2 regions of the Chromobacterium phragmitis genome follow, and region 2 is predicted to be linked to the other one. Evidence: riboswitches for the same ligand, from Rfam matches in the RefSeq annotation. Region 2 holds a riboswitch; the other holds the start of a gene.
What was found. Region 2 has a riboswitch for cobalamin ahead of DK842_RS00135 (HoxN/HupN/NixA family nickel/cobalt transporter). Riboswitches for the same ligand answer to the same signal wherever they lie in the genome.
Positions count from the first base shown of each region.

Region 1: linked by a shared signal. The riboswitch ahead of DK842_RS06820 (TonB-dependent receptor domain-containing protein) and the one ahead of DK842_RS00135 (HoxN/HupN/NixA family nickel/cobalt transporter) in region 2 are both predicted to bind cobalamin.

Region 1 is NZ_CP029495.1:1,443,332-1,450,348, reverse strand. Features, by position in the region: gene DK842_RS06850 (SPOR domain-containing protein) at 1-217, shown strand, start outside; gene DK842_RS06845 (YoaK family protein) at 315-1,121, shown strand; gene speB (agmatinase) at 1,327-2,295, shown strand; gene cobS (adenosylcobinamide-GDP ribazoletransferase) at 2,519-3,250, opposite strand; gene DK842_RS06830 (histidine phosphatase family protein) at 3,238-3,840, opposite strand; gene cobT (nicotinate-nucleotide--dimethylbenzimidazole phosphoribosyltransferase) at 3,837-4,871, opposite strand; cobalamin riboswitch at 4,992-5,194, shown strand; gene DK842_RS06820 (TonB-dependent receptor domain-containing protein) at 5,323-7,017, shown strand, end outside.
Region 2 is NZ_CP029495.1:25,910-32,926, reverse strand. Features, by position in the region: gene DK842_RS00145 (cobaltochelatase subunit CobN) at 1-1,327, opposite strand, end outside; gene DK842_RS00140 ((2Fe-2S) ferredoxin domain-containing protein) at 1,324-1,653, opposite strand; gene DK842_RS00135 (HoxN/HupN/NixA family nickel/cobalt transporter) at 1,650-2,696, opposite strand; cobalamin riboswitch at 2,808-2,990, opposite strand; gene cobD (threonine-phosphate decarboxylase CobD) at 3,033-4,019, opposite strand; gene cbiB (adenosylcobinamide-phosphate synthase CbiB) at 4,012-4,950, opposite strand; gene DK842_RS00120 (cobyric acid synthase) at 5,084-6,565, shown strand; gene DK842_RS00115 (hypothetical protein) at 6,612-7,017, opposite strand, start outside.

The DNA of each region.
Region 1 (7,017 bases), 1.4 Mb from region 2:
CAACCTGTCGCTGGGCCTGTTCGGCAAGGAGGACGCGGCCAAAGCGTTGGCGGCGCGGTTGAAGGCGGCCGGCTACGACAAGGCGGTGGTGAAGTCCAAGGACCAGCCGTCAAAGGTGAGTGCGCTAACGTTCAAAGATCTGGACGCGGCGCAGGCCGAGCGGCTGCAGGCGTTGCAGAAGCGCTTGACGCCGGGTATTCCGCTGAAGGGTTGCTAGCTGGATAAAGTTTGATCCAGCGGCTTGCCCGGCAAGCATGTTGCGGTGCAATATTCCAACGGCGACAACCAGTCGCCGTTTTGCTTGTCCTAATTACATGTCCAGACACTTTCACATCACCCGGCTGCTGGATCGCGGCCGCTTCAACGACAGGGTATTGCGCCAGCTGGGCTGGTCGATGGCCTTCATCGCCGGCGCCATCAACGCCGGCGGCTTCCTGGCGGTGCACCGCTACACCTCGCACGTGTCCGGCATCGTGTCCGGCATGGCCGACGCCTGGGCTACCGGCGAGATCCGCCTGGCGTTGTCGCTGCTGGTGATGCTGTGCTGTTTCGTCGGCGGCGCGATGCACAGCACCTGGTTGATCCTGTGGGCGAGGCGGCAGCGGCTGCGCGGCGGCTACGGGGTGTCGATGATGGAGGAGGCGCTGTTGTTGCTGGTGTTCGGCTTGCTGGGCGCGGGCTTGTCGCTGCACAAGGGTCTGTTCACGCCGCCGACGGTGATGCTGTTGTGTTTCATCATGGGCATGCACAACACCATCGTCACCAAGCTGTCCGGCGGCCTGCTGCGCAGCACCCACATGACCGGCGTCGCCACCGATCTGGGCATCGAACTGGCCAAGATGAGCTATTACAACCGCCAGGCCAACCCGAGAGTGGCCGCGGTGCGCTCCAATCGCAAGAAATTCCGCGTCTACGCGCTGATCCTGCTGGCCTTCTTCATCGGCGGCGTGGTGGGCGCGCTGGGTTTCAAGCACCTGGGTTTCGGCTTCACGCTGCCTTTGGCGCTGTTCCTGTTTCTGCTCGGCCTCCGGCCCGCCTGGTATGACGTCAAGCTGCGCTGGCGCTGGTGGCGCGGCCGCTGGTCGGCGCGCCGCGCGCGCGTGGCTGCGCAGCATGGCTGAATCGGGCTGTCGTTCGCGGCGTTTCCCCGTCTATTTTTAGTCTTGACTTGAACCTGTCGCGCCATCGCGGCACACTTCGGGTTTTCCGCGCCACGGGGCGCGGCAGCCTCAAGCCGTCGGCTGTGCAAGATGGACGGTAATCGTCGCGAAACCATGCGGAATCAATTGTTTGACCGCAGCGGCGTACTCTCGCCTGGAGAGTGGCATGAGTGATGAAATGATCTATGGCGACGGCGCTATCCGCCGTCAGGGCCTGTATGGCTCTTCCATCGAAAACACCTACGCCGGCGTGCTGTCCTTCATGCGCCGCAATTACAGCCGCGACCTGGAAGGCGTGGACGTGGCGGTGTCCGGCATTCCGCTGGACCTGTCGGTCACCTTCCGTTCCGGCGCGCGCATGGGCCCGCAGGCCATCCGCGCCGCCAGCGTGCAGCTGGCCGAGCTGAAGCCGTATCCGTGGGGCTTCGATCCGTTCGAAGACCTGGCTGTGGTGGACTACGGCGACTGCTGGTTCGACGCGCACAATCCGCTGACCATCAAGCCGTCCATCATCGAGCACGCCCGCACCATTCTGGCCTCCGGAGCCAAGATGCTGACCTTCGGCGGCGACCACTACGTCACCTACCCGCTGTTGATCGCGCACGCCGAGAAGTACGGCAAGCCGCTGGCGCTGCTGCACTTCGACGCGCACTGCGACACCTGGCCGGACGACAGCCCGGACAGCCTGAACCACGGCACCATGTTCTACAAGGCGGTGAAGGAAGGCCTGATCGACCCGAAGAAGTCGGTGCAGGTCGGCATCCGCACCTGGAACGACGATTTCATGGGCCTGAACGTGCTGGGCGCGCCGTGGGTGCACGACAACGGCGTCGACGCCACCATCGCCGAGATCAAGAAGACCATCGGCGACGCGCCGGTCTACGTGACTTTCGACATCGATTGTCTGGACCCGTCCGCGGCGCCGGGCACCGGCACGCCGGTACCCGGCGGCCTGACCACCGCGCAGGCGCTGAAGATCATCCGCAACCTGGGCGATCTGAACATCGTCGGCATGGACGTGGTGGAAGTGGCTCCCAGCTACGACCAGAGCGAAATCACAGCCATCGCCGCCGCCCACATCGCCTGTGACATGCTGTGCCTGATGCGCAACAAGAAGGTGGCGGGCACGCTGTAAGCGGTTGGCCGTTTTAAGAAAATGCCGTCGCGCTGGAGTCCCGGCGCGCGGCATTTTTTGTTGGGGTGCCGAAGGTGGTTAACCGTACAGGGCTGGTCGGTAGCCGCCAAGAACCCCTTGGCCTGCCTGGCGGGCAGCCTCGCCGTGTAAATCATGCCCGCGCGGGGGACTCAGATCAGGTTTGCCTGTCGATCCTGATGCCGCCCAGATTGCGGACGGGGCATCAAAGCCACCCCGGCACCCGCCACAGCAGCAAGCCCAGCATCCCGATTTCGCAAAGCTCCACGCCCGCCCCCAGGCAGTCGCCGGTCATGCCCCCCAGGCGGCGTTTCAGGAAGGCTCGCCAGACCAGGCCGGCCAGCGGGGCCAGCAGCAGCGCCGGCGCCAGCCAGGCGGACAGCGCCAGCAGCGCGGCCAGGTTCAGGCCCATGCCGGCCCAGTCTTTTTGCCAGGCGAAGCGCTCGCCGCTGCCGGGCGCGATGGCCGGCAAGGTGGCGGACCAGGCCACGGCGAAGCCGCGCGCCCAGGCTGGAACCAGCAGCAAGCCCCAGGCCGGGCCGCCCTGGCGGGCGATCAGCATCAGCAAGACCAGCTTGGCGACGATGGCCAGAATCAGGGAGAGGACGCCGAAGCTGCCCAGGTGCGGGTCTTTCAAGACTTCGAAAAAGCGCTCGCGCGAGCGGTGGGCCGCGCCCAGCGCGTCGGAGAGGTCGGCCAGGCCGTCCAGATGCAGGCCGCCGGTGACCATCACCCAGGCCAGCAGCGCCAATAGCGCCGCCAGCCAGGGATCGACCTGGCCGCCCAGGCGCAGCGAGGCCAGCAGCAGCGCGCCGACGATGAGGCCGACGGCGGGAAACCAGCGCGCGCTGGCCGCCTGCCATTCGGGTTTGAACGCGGCCAGCTGCGGCGTGGGCAGCCGGGTCAGGAACTGCACCGCCAGGATCAGTCCGCGCATGCGGACTCCAGGCGCAGCAGGTAGGCCGGATGTCCTTCCAGCATCGACAGCTGTACGAAGCCGCCGCGCTGCACCGTCATCAGCTTGGCCACCGAAAATTCGGTGCCCAGCAACTCGGCCATCAGCACCGTGATCACGCCGCCATGAGTGATCAGCAGCCGGTGGCTGCCTCGGGCTTCGGTCATCCAGTCGGCCAGGCCGGCCAGCGCGCGGGTGCGGAATTGCTCGAAGCTTTCGCCGCCGGGCGGGGACAGCCTGCCGTTTGCCAGGTCCGCGCCCCAGCCGGGGTGCTCCCGCTCCAGATCGGCCACCGGCTGGCCGTCCCAGCCGCCGAAGTCCATCTCGGCGAAGCGCGGGTCCACTTTCAGCGTCAGCGAGCCGGCCAGCGCCTGCTTGACCGCGAACTCGCGGCAGCGCTGCAGCGGCGAGGTGGCGATGCAGGTGACCGGCGCCAGGTTGCTGATGCGTTTCCAGCTATGTTCCAGCTGCTGGTGGCCCAGTTCGGTCAGCGGCAGGTCGGTCAGGCCGATCAGCCGGCCGTCGTGCGGAATGTCGCCATGGCGCAGCAGGGTCAGGGTGTAAGGGTTCATGCCGATTTGCCGCTGATGCCGGCCTCCTCGAAGGTGGCCATCTGCGCATGCAGCTTCACCGCCATCTGCAGCAGCGGCACGCAGACGGCGGCGCCGGAGCCTTCGCCCAGCCGCATGCCCAGGTCTACCAGCGGGTGCAGCTGCAGCGCGGTCAGCGCCAGCTCGTGGCCGGACTCCGCCGAGCGGTGGCTGGCCAGCAGCCAGTCGTGCAGCGAGGGCTCGATCGATTTGGCGCACAGCGCGGCGGCGCTGGCGATGAAGCCGTCCACCAGCAGGGGAACGCCCAAGCGCGCGCCTTCCAGGTAAAAGCCCGCCATGGCGGCGATTTCCAGGCCGCCCAGTTCGGACAGGGTGTCCAAGCCGCTGAGGTTTTCCCAGGCTACGCGCGCCAGCGCGGTCTTCACCACCCGGCGCTTGTTGGCCAGGCCGATGTCGTCGATCCCGGTGCCGCGGCCCACCACCAGCTCCGGGCTGGCGCCGGTGAGGCGGCAGATCAGCGCGGCGGAGGCGGTGGTGTTGCCTATGCCCATGTCGCCGGCGATCAACAGGTTGGCGCCGGCCTCCGCCGCGCGGCGGGCGGCGGCGCGGCCGGCTTCCAGCGCGGCCTCGGTTTCTTCCGCGCTCATCGCCGCCTGTTTGGCCAGGTTGGCGCTGCCGGGCTTCACCTTGGCGTGGACGATGGGCAGCGCCGACACGTCGCCGGCCACGCCCACGTCCACGACCTCCAGCCGCGCGTCCAGCGCGCGCGCCAGCACGCAGATGGCGGCGCCGCCGTTGGCGAAGTTGCGCACCATCTCGGTGGTGACCGCAGACGGAAAGGCGGAGACGCCCTCCACGGTGACGCCGTGGTCGGCGGCGAATACGGCGATGGCCGGACGCAACGCCTCAGGCAGGGCCCGGCCTTGCCAGGCGGCGAAGCGGCAAGCCAGTTCCTCCAGCAGGCCCAGGCTGCCGGGCGGCTTGGTCAGTACGGCTTGACGGGCGCGGGCGGCGTTGCGTGCGGAAAGATCCAGGGGTTTGCTGCTGTTCATGGTATGGGCCTGCTGCGGAGGCGGACATGGTCCGGCCGTTGAGTGGGAGCCGGCGCGGGACGCCGGTTGGACTCTAAGCATATTACTGCTTGGCCGGTGCCGCCAAAAGTCCGGCGGGTTATAATCCGCCGATCAGCAGGTGTTCGCGCCCGCCAGGCGGCGCTCGGATGAAACGGGAAGCCGGTGCGAAGCCGGCGCTGCCCCCGCAACGGTAAGGCCTGGCGCGCAAGCGTCCAGGCGGCGCATGGCCACTGTCCGCAGGATGGGAAGGCGCGCCGCCGGCAAGGCCCAGCCCGGAGACCGGCCTGCGTCGCCCCGGCCGGAAGCCGGCGGACTACTGGAGTTTCGCGGGGAGGCGATTCGACAGGCGTTCCGGCTCTGCCGTGCCGTCCTTTGCTGCTGTTGCCCTCTTCGCACTCAACGTTGCCCTTATCGTGGAGTGTGTCTTTACATGTTCGAGCTTCAAACCTGCGCCGCGCTGACGGCGCTGGCCTGTTCCAGCCTGGCCCTGGCCGACGGCGTGCCCCAGTTCGTCGGCGACCCGGTGATCATCACCGCGAGCCGCATCGCGCAACCCTTGTCCCGGACCTTGGCCGACGCCAGCGTGATCACCCGCGACGAAATCGAGGAAAGCGGCGCGCAAACGCTGCAGCAGGTGTTGTCGCGCCAGGCGGCCATCACGATTACCAGCAACGGCGGCCCAGGCGCTTCCAGCGGCATTTTCATGCGCGGCGCCAACTCCAATCACACGGTGGTGCTGGTGGACGGTATCCGCATTGCGTCTGCGACATTAGGCACCACTGCGATTCAGAACATTCCGCTGGAGCAAGTGGAGCGGATTGAAATACTGCGCGGGCCGGGGTCCAGTTTGTACGGCGCGGATGCCATTGGCGGCGTGATACAAATCTTCACCCGCAAGGGCGAGGGAGCGCCGCGTTTCAACGCGGCGGTGGAGGCCGGCACGCGAGGAAGCGGCAAGCTGAGCGCCGGAGTGGGCGGCAAATCTGGCGGCACCGCTTATAACCTGCAGTGGAGCCATGATCAAGCTGACGGCTTTTCGGCGACGAATCCCAAGAGTTCCAGCTACAACCCGGATCGCGATGGCTACAACAACGATAGTTACAGCGCGAATGTGACCCAGGCCGTGGCGCCGGGCCATGATTTGACGGTGCGTTTATTCCAGAGCTTTGCCAGGGCTGATTTTGACCAAAATGGAACGGGCCAGGATTGGGGCAAGACTCGTTTGACTGGCCAGAGCCTTGAGTCGAAGAACCAGTTTGCCGATGTTTGGACCAGCACGTTGCGATTCAGCCATGGACAAGACAAGCAAGAAACCTTCAGCGACGCGGCTGGCGGCCGGCGCGACAGCCTGTACCAAACCACGCAGAACGAGTGGCTGTGGCAAAACGATGTGTCGACGGGCATCGGCAAGTTCATCGTGGGAGCGATGCGCGGCAATCAGAAGGTCGACAGCGACAGCGTGTTTACCAAGAATACCCGCAGCACCAAGGCGGTATTCCTGACTTACCAGCTGGAGGTGGGCAGGCATGCGTTGCAAGGCAGCGTCAGGCGTGACCGCGACGATCAGTTCGGCGGCAAGACAACCGGCAAGATCGACTATGGCTACCGCTTTGCCGATGGCTGGCTGGCACGCGCGGGTTATGGCACGGCTTACAAGGCCCCAACGTTCAATGATCTGTATTCGCCGTATGGCGGGAATCCGTCGTTGCGTCCGGAGCGATCGCGTAATGCAGAGCTGGCCGTGCAATATCGCAAGGGGCAGGATGTATTCAGCGCAACCGCGTTCCGGAATGATGTCGACCAGATGATTATCTGGGCGCCGGTTTCGCCGGGATCTTTCTTTTGGAGCCCAAGCAATGCGAACAAGGCATTGATCAAGGGGGTGACGCTTGAGGCCGAGACCAGCTTGAAAGGGACGCGTCTGGGCATGAACGTCACGTTGGTGGATGCGAGGGATGGCGGAACCGGTCAATGGTTGCCGCTGCGTCCGCGGCAAAGCGCCAATTTCACGGCCAGCAGAGATTGGAACCTGTGGACTGCGGGCGTCGAACAGCGCGTTGTCTCCGTACGTTACGACGTGAGCTCCAATACGATGTTGCATGGCTATGGCGTGACCAACGCCTTC
Region 2 (7,017 bases):
TGGCCGGCACGCGCGCGGCGGCGTTTTTCATCTGCTCGGCGCTCAGGTAGTCCTGGTCGTAAGCGCCGCGGTCTATCAGCTCGTGCATCAGCGCATCGCTGTCCGGCGGCAGCTCATCCATCCGGTAGCCGCGGCCTTGCATGCCGCGCAGCATCGCGTATAGGGACGCAGGCGAGTCCAGACCCACCGCGTTGCCTATCTGCGAGGCCTTGCTGTTGGAGTTGGTGAAGATGAAGGCGATGCGCTTGTCGGCATTTTCCACATGACGCAGCCGCGCCAAGCGCGCGGCGATGCCGGCCAGGCGGCGGGCGCGGTCCGGCAGCGGCGCGTATTGCTCGGCCTGGCCGGCTTCCGCCGGCTGCTTGAAGCTCAGCGGCACGCCGATGATGCGGCCGTCGAACTCCGGCAGCGCCACGTTCATCGCGGTGTCCAGCGGGTTGAAGCCGCGGTCGGACGCTTCCCACTGCTCGCGGGTCATGCTGCTGGTGATGGCTTGCAGCACCGGCAGATCCAGCTGGTCCGACGCTTCCACCGCCCAGCCGGGCTGGGTGGGGCCGTCGTTGTTGATGTCACCCATCGCGAACGAGGTGGTGTTGATCAGCAAGGACACCTGGGCGCGCGGGTCGGCCAGCAGCGCCAGCGCCGCCGGCAGGCCACCCTGGTCTATGGTCCGCAAGGACGAGGTGAACACCGGCAGCGCGTTGACGCCGCGCTCGGCCAGGCAGTCCACCAGCAGGTCGATGAAGCGGGTGTTGCCGGACAGCCAGTGGGCGCGGTAGAAGCAGAGGCCGACGCTAGGCCAGTCCGGATCGCGGATTTCAAGCCAATCTTCCAGCGAGCAGGGCGCGGCCAGCTCCGGGTGGTAGACGCCGTGCTCGGGCAGCGGTTGAGGCGACTGATAACCGAAGCCGGTCAGCAGCAGTCTATCCGCCAGGCAGCGCATCATCTCGCCCAGGTTGGCGCTGCCGCCGGCCTGCAGATAGGCGTGAACGTCCTGCTGCAGCGATACCGGCGCGCTGCACAGCGCCTGCAGCTCCGGGTCCGGCTCGCCGGTGCCGCTGACCACGATGACCGCGGCCTGCAGCCGTCGGGCGTGAGCCAGCAACTGCTCCAGGCCAGGTATCGCGTCGGCGCGGCCCAGCACGCGCAGCACGATGGCGCGGACATCGGCCAATTGGCCGTCCAGCAGCGCCCGCATCGCGGCTTCGTCGCTGATGCCTTGCAGCGCGATGCCGGCGACGGCGGGGAAATCTTCCGGCCAGCGCGCGCGCGACAGCGCGGCGAGGTCGGTGCCGGCGTGGCTCAATAGTGCGATTTCTGCGTTCATGCCTGCGGTTCCGTTTCGATGTCGCCGATGCCGGTTTTATGGAAGATCAATTCTTCGACGGGCGAGCCGTCTTTCAGATGCTGGCAGACGATGCGCTCGACGTCGGCCTCGCTGACCTTGCGGTACCAGACGCCATCCGGATACACCACCATCACCGGGCCTTCCTTGCACACGGCGAAGCAGTGGCTGCGGGTGCGCTTGGCGCGCAGGCCTTCGCAGGCGTCTATGGCGCGGCCCAGGTGCAGGAACATCGCTTCCGAGCCCTGGCCGTCAGGGGTGCAGCGCGGACCGGTGCACATCAACACGTGTTTGTCGTGCGTTCTCATCGAATCTCCGGAGACAATTGGTCGAAACGCTTCCATTTGTAGATGACGGCGGAGGCGAGCCAGGTGAACAGGAATACGCCGACCACGAAGTAGCCGAAGTGGGCCAGGTTCTCGTTCATCTCCGCCACCACGTCCCATGCGCCGCCTGACAGCCGCATCTTGTTGACCAGCAGGCCCAGCGCTTCCAGCCCGCCGATGCCGACGGCGACGACGACGGAGACGAAGGTGATGGTCAGGTTGTACCAGAGCTTGCGCACCGGCTTGACGAAGGCCCAGCCGTACACTTCCACCATCAGCAGGCTGTCCAGCGTATCCACCAGCGCCATGCCGGCGGCGAACAGCACCGGGAACACCATGATGTGCCACAGCGCCACGCCGTGCGCGCTTTGGGTGGTGGCGATGGCGAACAGGCCGATCTCGGTGGCGGTGTCGAAGCCCAGTCCGAACAAAAAGCCGATGGGCAGCATGTGCCAGCTCTTGGTCACCATCTTGAACAAGGGGCGCAGCAGGCGCGCGAGCAGGCCCTGATTATTCAGCAGCAGGTCCAGTTGCTCGTCGCAGATGGCCTCGCCGGCGCGGGCGCGGCGGAAGGCGGCCCATACCGCGCGCAGGGAGGATAGGTTGATCATGGCCAGCGCAAGCAGGAAAAATGCGGACACGCAGACGCTGATGGTGCCGCCGATTTCTCGGAAGCCGGTGATGCGGTTTTGCAGCGCGGTGGCGGCCATCACGATGGCGGCGACGGCGAACACCACTACCGCCGAGTGGCCAAGCGAGAAGAACAGGCCCACCGCGGATGGCTGGCGTTTCTCCTGCATCATCTTGCGCACGGTGTTGTCGATGGCGGCGATGTGGTCGGCGTCCACCGCGTGGCGCAGGCCGAACAGATAGGCGAGCAGGGCGGTGGCGAGCTGGGCCGGGTAGTCGGCGAAAGCGGCGAAAGCCCAGGCCCAGGCCAGCAGGTTGGCCAGGATCAGTCCGGCGAGTATGGGAGCGTGGCGCGCCAGGCGGCGGCCAGCGGATAGCGTGGTGGATGGTTGCATGGTGCCCTCGGAGACGATACTCGTCGCGCAGGCGAGGGCACTTCCTTCCGTCTTGTATCCATGAGCGGAGCTTGTGCGTATCCCCCGGCACACCCCGTCCGGCTTCTGCTTGCGTCGACACGTATGACGGCCGGTCTCCTGGCTCGCGCGTCATCGCCCGGGCGCCGCCTTCCCGACCGCAATGGATCAGTGGCGTCTGGCGTGGACTCTGCGCTTACAGTTGCGGGGGCAGCCGCGGTTTCGCACCGCGTTCCCGTTTCACCCTCGAGGGGCACCGTCATGATTGAGCCGGATGATACGCGACTAGCGGTGGGCTGTGAACAGTAATGGTTCTGATTACAAGCGTCGCCAGTCAGTCAGCGCCTGCTCCAGCCGAACCCAGTCCTGATCGGTTTTGGGCAGGCCGAAGCGCAGGCTGGAGATGGACTCGAAATAGCGGGTCAGGATGCCGCGGCCGGCCAGGTAGCGATGCGTCGACAGGCTGTTTTCATGGGGGCTCCACTGGAACAGCTCGCAGCCGCCGGCAGGCGGCAGGCCGTGCCGCTCCAGGCAGCGTTGCAGTCTGGAGCTGTCGCGCCGAAGCCTGGTTCGCATCGCCTGTTGCCAGGCCGTGTCGCGCAGCGCCAGCTTCACCGCCTCGCGCGCTGGGCCAGCCACCGCCCACGGCCCCAGCTCTTCGGCTAGCGCCCGCAGCAGTTCCGGCCAGCCGAACACGAAGCCGGCGCGCGCGCCGGCCAGGCCGAAGAACTTGCCGATGGAGCGCAGCACGATCAGCCCCGGCTTGCCGATGCGCGGCAGCATGCTGTCTTCCGGCGCGGCATCCAGAAACGCCTCATCCACCACCAGCCAGCCGCCGCGCGCGGCCAGCCGCTGCCGCCAGCTTTCCAACAGGGCCGGGTCGAAGCGGTCGCCGGTGGGGTTGTTGGGGTTGCACAGCAATACCACGTCCAACTGGTCTATGCCGGCGGCCAGCTCATCCGGCGACAGGCGGAACAGCTGGTGTCCGCGCTTCTGCCAGTGGTGGGGGTGCTCGGCGTAGCACAGGGCCAGCATGCCGACGCGGCAGGGCGAGCGCAGCCGCGGCAGCAGCTGGATCGCCGGCTGCGAGCCGGCCATGGCCAGCAGCTTGTCGCTGCCATAATATTCCGCCGCCGCCGCTTCCAGTCCGTCATGGTTTTGCGGCAGTCGCAGCCAGCTGTCGGCAGACAGCGGCGGCACCGGCCAGCCATTGGGATTGACGCCGGTGGACAGGTCCAGCCAGTCTCCGGCCGGAATGCCGTATTCAGCCGCGGCGCGCAGCAGGCCGCCTCCGTGTTCAAGCATGAATCGCTCCGATCAAAATGGCGGCCGCCAGCGACAATGCCGCCCACAGCCACATGCCTCGGTTGACCAGCTGCACCGCGCGGCCGATGTCTTCGTGCGTGGGCGTGGGACCGCAACCGAGCGGCGGACGTTCCTTCCATTGGCCGTGATAGCGCGCGCCGCCGCCCAGGCTGACGCCCAGCGCGCCGGCGCCGGCCGCCATCACCGGGCCGGCGTTGGGGCTGTACCAGGTGGGGGCTTGGGCGCGCCAGCAGCGCCAGCCGTCGGCGGCATGGCCCAGCAGCAGATAGGTGAGGGCGGCCAGCCGCGCCGGGACGTAATTCAGCACATCGTCGAAGCGCGCGGCGGCCCAGCCGAAGTGCAGATAGCGATCGTTCTTGTAGCCCCACATCGCGTCCAGCGTGTTGGACAGCCGGTACAGCACCGCGCCCGGCGCGCCCAGAACCAGAAACCAGAACAGCGCGGCGAAAACGGCGTCGCTGCCGTTTTCCAGCACCGATTCGATCGTCGCGCGCGCCACGCCGGCTTCGTCCAGCTCGCTGGTGTCGCGGCTGACGATCCAACCCACCCGTTCGCGGGCCAGGGCCAGGTCGCCGTCGGCCAAGGCTTTTCGCACCACTTCGGCGTGCTGGGCCAGGCTCTGCGCGCCGACGGCCAGATACAGCAGGACGATGGGAACGATGGCGCCCAGCCACGGCAGTTTCGCCAGCGCCCAGGCCAGCAGCGTGAAAGGCAGGATCAGCAGCGAGATGGCGGCCGCGCCGCGCAGCCGCATGCGCCAGACCGGCTCAGCCTCCGGCGCGGATGGGTAGGCCAGCCGCTCCATGGCCTTGGCCAGCCGGCCGAAGCCGACCAGCGGATGCCAGCGCGGCGGCTCGCCCAGCAGACGGTCCAGCAGCAGCGCGATCGGCAGAAACAATGCGGAATTCAACAAGCGGTCCTATATAATGGCCGGCCGCCGCTCGGAATTATCCAATGCGCAAGCGTTTTGCGCGCGGGGCGGCCGGAATGAATCAAGCCGCCATTCTAAGCGTTGTCAGCCATCCATGCGCAGGGAGATCGCCATGACCGCCAAAACCATCATGATCCAGGGCGCCACGTCCGACGCCGGCAAGAGCGCGCTGGCCACCGGCCTGTGCCGGCTGCTGGCCCGCCGCGGCGTGCGGGTGGCGCCGTTCAAGCCGCAGAACATGGCGCTCAACAGCGCGGTGACGGCGGACGGCGGCGAGATCGGCCGCTCGCAGGCGGTGCAGGCGCTGGCCTGCCGCGTGGAGCCGCACACCGACATGAACCCGGTGCTGCTCAAGCCCAACAGCCATACCGGCTCGCAGGTGATCATTCAGGGCCGCGCCATCGGCAATATGGAGGCGCGCGGCTATCACGGCTACAAGCCCGTCGCGATGCAGGCGGTGCTGGCGTCGCACGCCAGGCTGGCGGCGCAATACCAGTGCATCGTCGCCGAGGGCGCCGGCAGCCCGGCAGAGATCAATCTGCGCGACGGCGACATCGCCAATATGGGCTTCGCCGAGGCGGTGGACTGCCCGGTGATCCTGGTGGCTGACATCGAGCGCGGCGGCGTGTTCGCCCATCTGGCCGGCACGCTGGCGCTGCTGTCCGAATCCGAACGCGCGCGCGTCGTCGGCCTGGTGATCAACCGCTTCCGCGGCGATCCGTCCCTGCTCCAGACTGGCGTCGACTGGCTGGAGAACCACACCGGCAAGCCGGTGCTGGGCGTGCTGCCCTATCTGTACGACCTGCACCTGGAGGCCGAGGACAGCATGGGGCTGGACAAGCCCGGCGGCGCATTGGGCGGCGGCGACAAGCTGCGCGTGGCCGCGCCGGCCGCGCCGCGCGTCAGCAACCACACCGATTTCGATCCGTTGCGCCTGCATCCGCAGGTGGAGTTCACCCTGGTGCGCGCCAGCCAGCCCATCCCGCCGGCCGATTTGATCGTGCTGCCCGGCAGCAAGAACGTGTTGGCGGACTTGGCCTGGCTGCGCGCCCAAGGCTGGGAGGAGGCGCTGCGCCGCCATCTGCGCTACGGCGGCAAGGTGCTGGGCATTTGCGGCGGCCTGCAGATGCTGGGCAAGAAGCTGCACGATCCGGATGGATTGGAAGGCGAGCCGGGCAGCGGCGACGGCCTGGGCTGGCTGGACATGGAAACCACCCTGGCGCCGGAGAAGCGGCTGACGCGGATGCGCGGCCGGCTGACATTGGGCGACGCCGAGGCCGCCGGCTACGAAATCCATATGGGGGTCAGCGCCGGGCCAGCGTTGGGTAAGCCTGCGGTGAGATTCGACGATGGCTCGGCCGACGGCGCGCGTTCGGAAGACGACCAGATCTTCGCCACCTATCTGCACGGCGTGTTCGACGAGCCCGCCGCCTGCCAGGCCATCCTGCGCTGGGCGGGATTGGCGGAGCCCGAGGCGCTGGACTACCCGGCGCTGCGCGAGGCCAATATCGACAAATTGGCGGACATGTTGGAGAGGCATCTCAATCTGGGGCCGATAGCAGCGTGGCTGCCAAACGGCGTCATGCCTGCCTGATCTGCAAAAAAGAGGGAGCAGCGCGCCCTCTTGATCGGAAGCCTTGTCAGGCCAGCAATACTTTGCGCATCACGCCATCGGCATCCTTGATTTCCATGAAGCCGCTTGCTACCCATACTTGGCGTTTTGCATCGTCGGCACCTTTGACCTCGATAAAGCGGGCTCCCATCGGCGCACCTTCGTGATAGCTTGCACCCAATTGGACAGAGCCAGAGCCTTTGGGGCGTAGCGCCAGATCAATGTTCTGATCTTTTCCATCCACGGAAACTAGCGCGGGCTTACCGATTTGGCTGCCTTGCAGGAGCACATGGTTTTCAGCCTGGTCCTGATTTCGGATTTCCGCTTGCAGGCCGCCGCCAGTGTTGAAGTAGATGCTTTCATGGGTTGCGGTATCCATGCGCAGCGGCCCTCGCGTTGCAAGCAGGCGGCCTTGATCACCGGCGGTGTCTAGC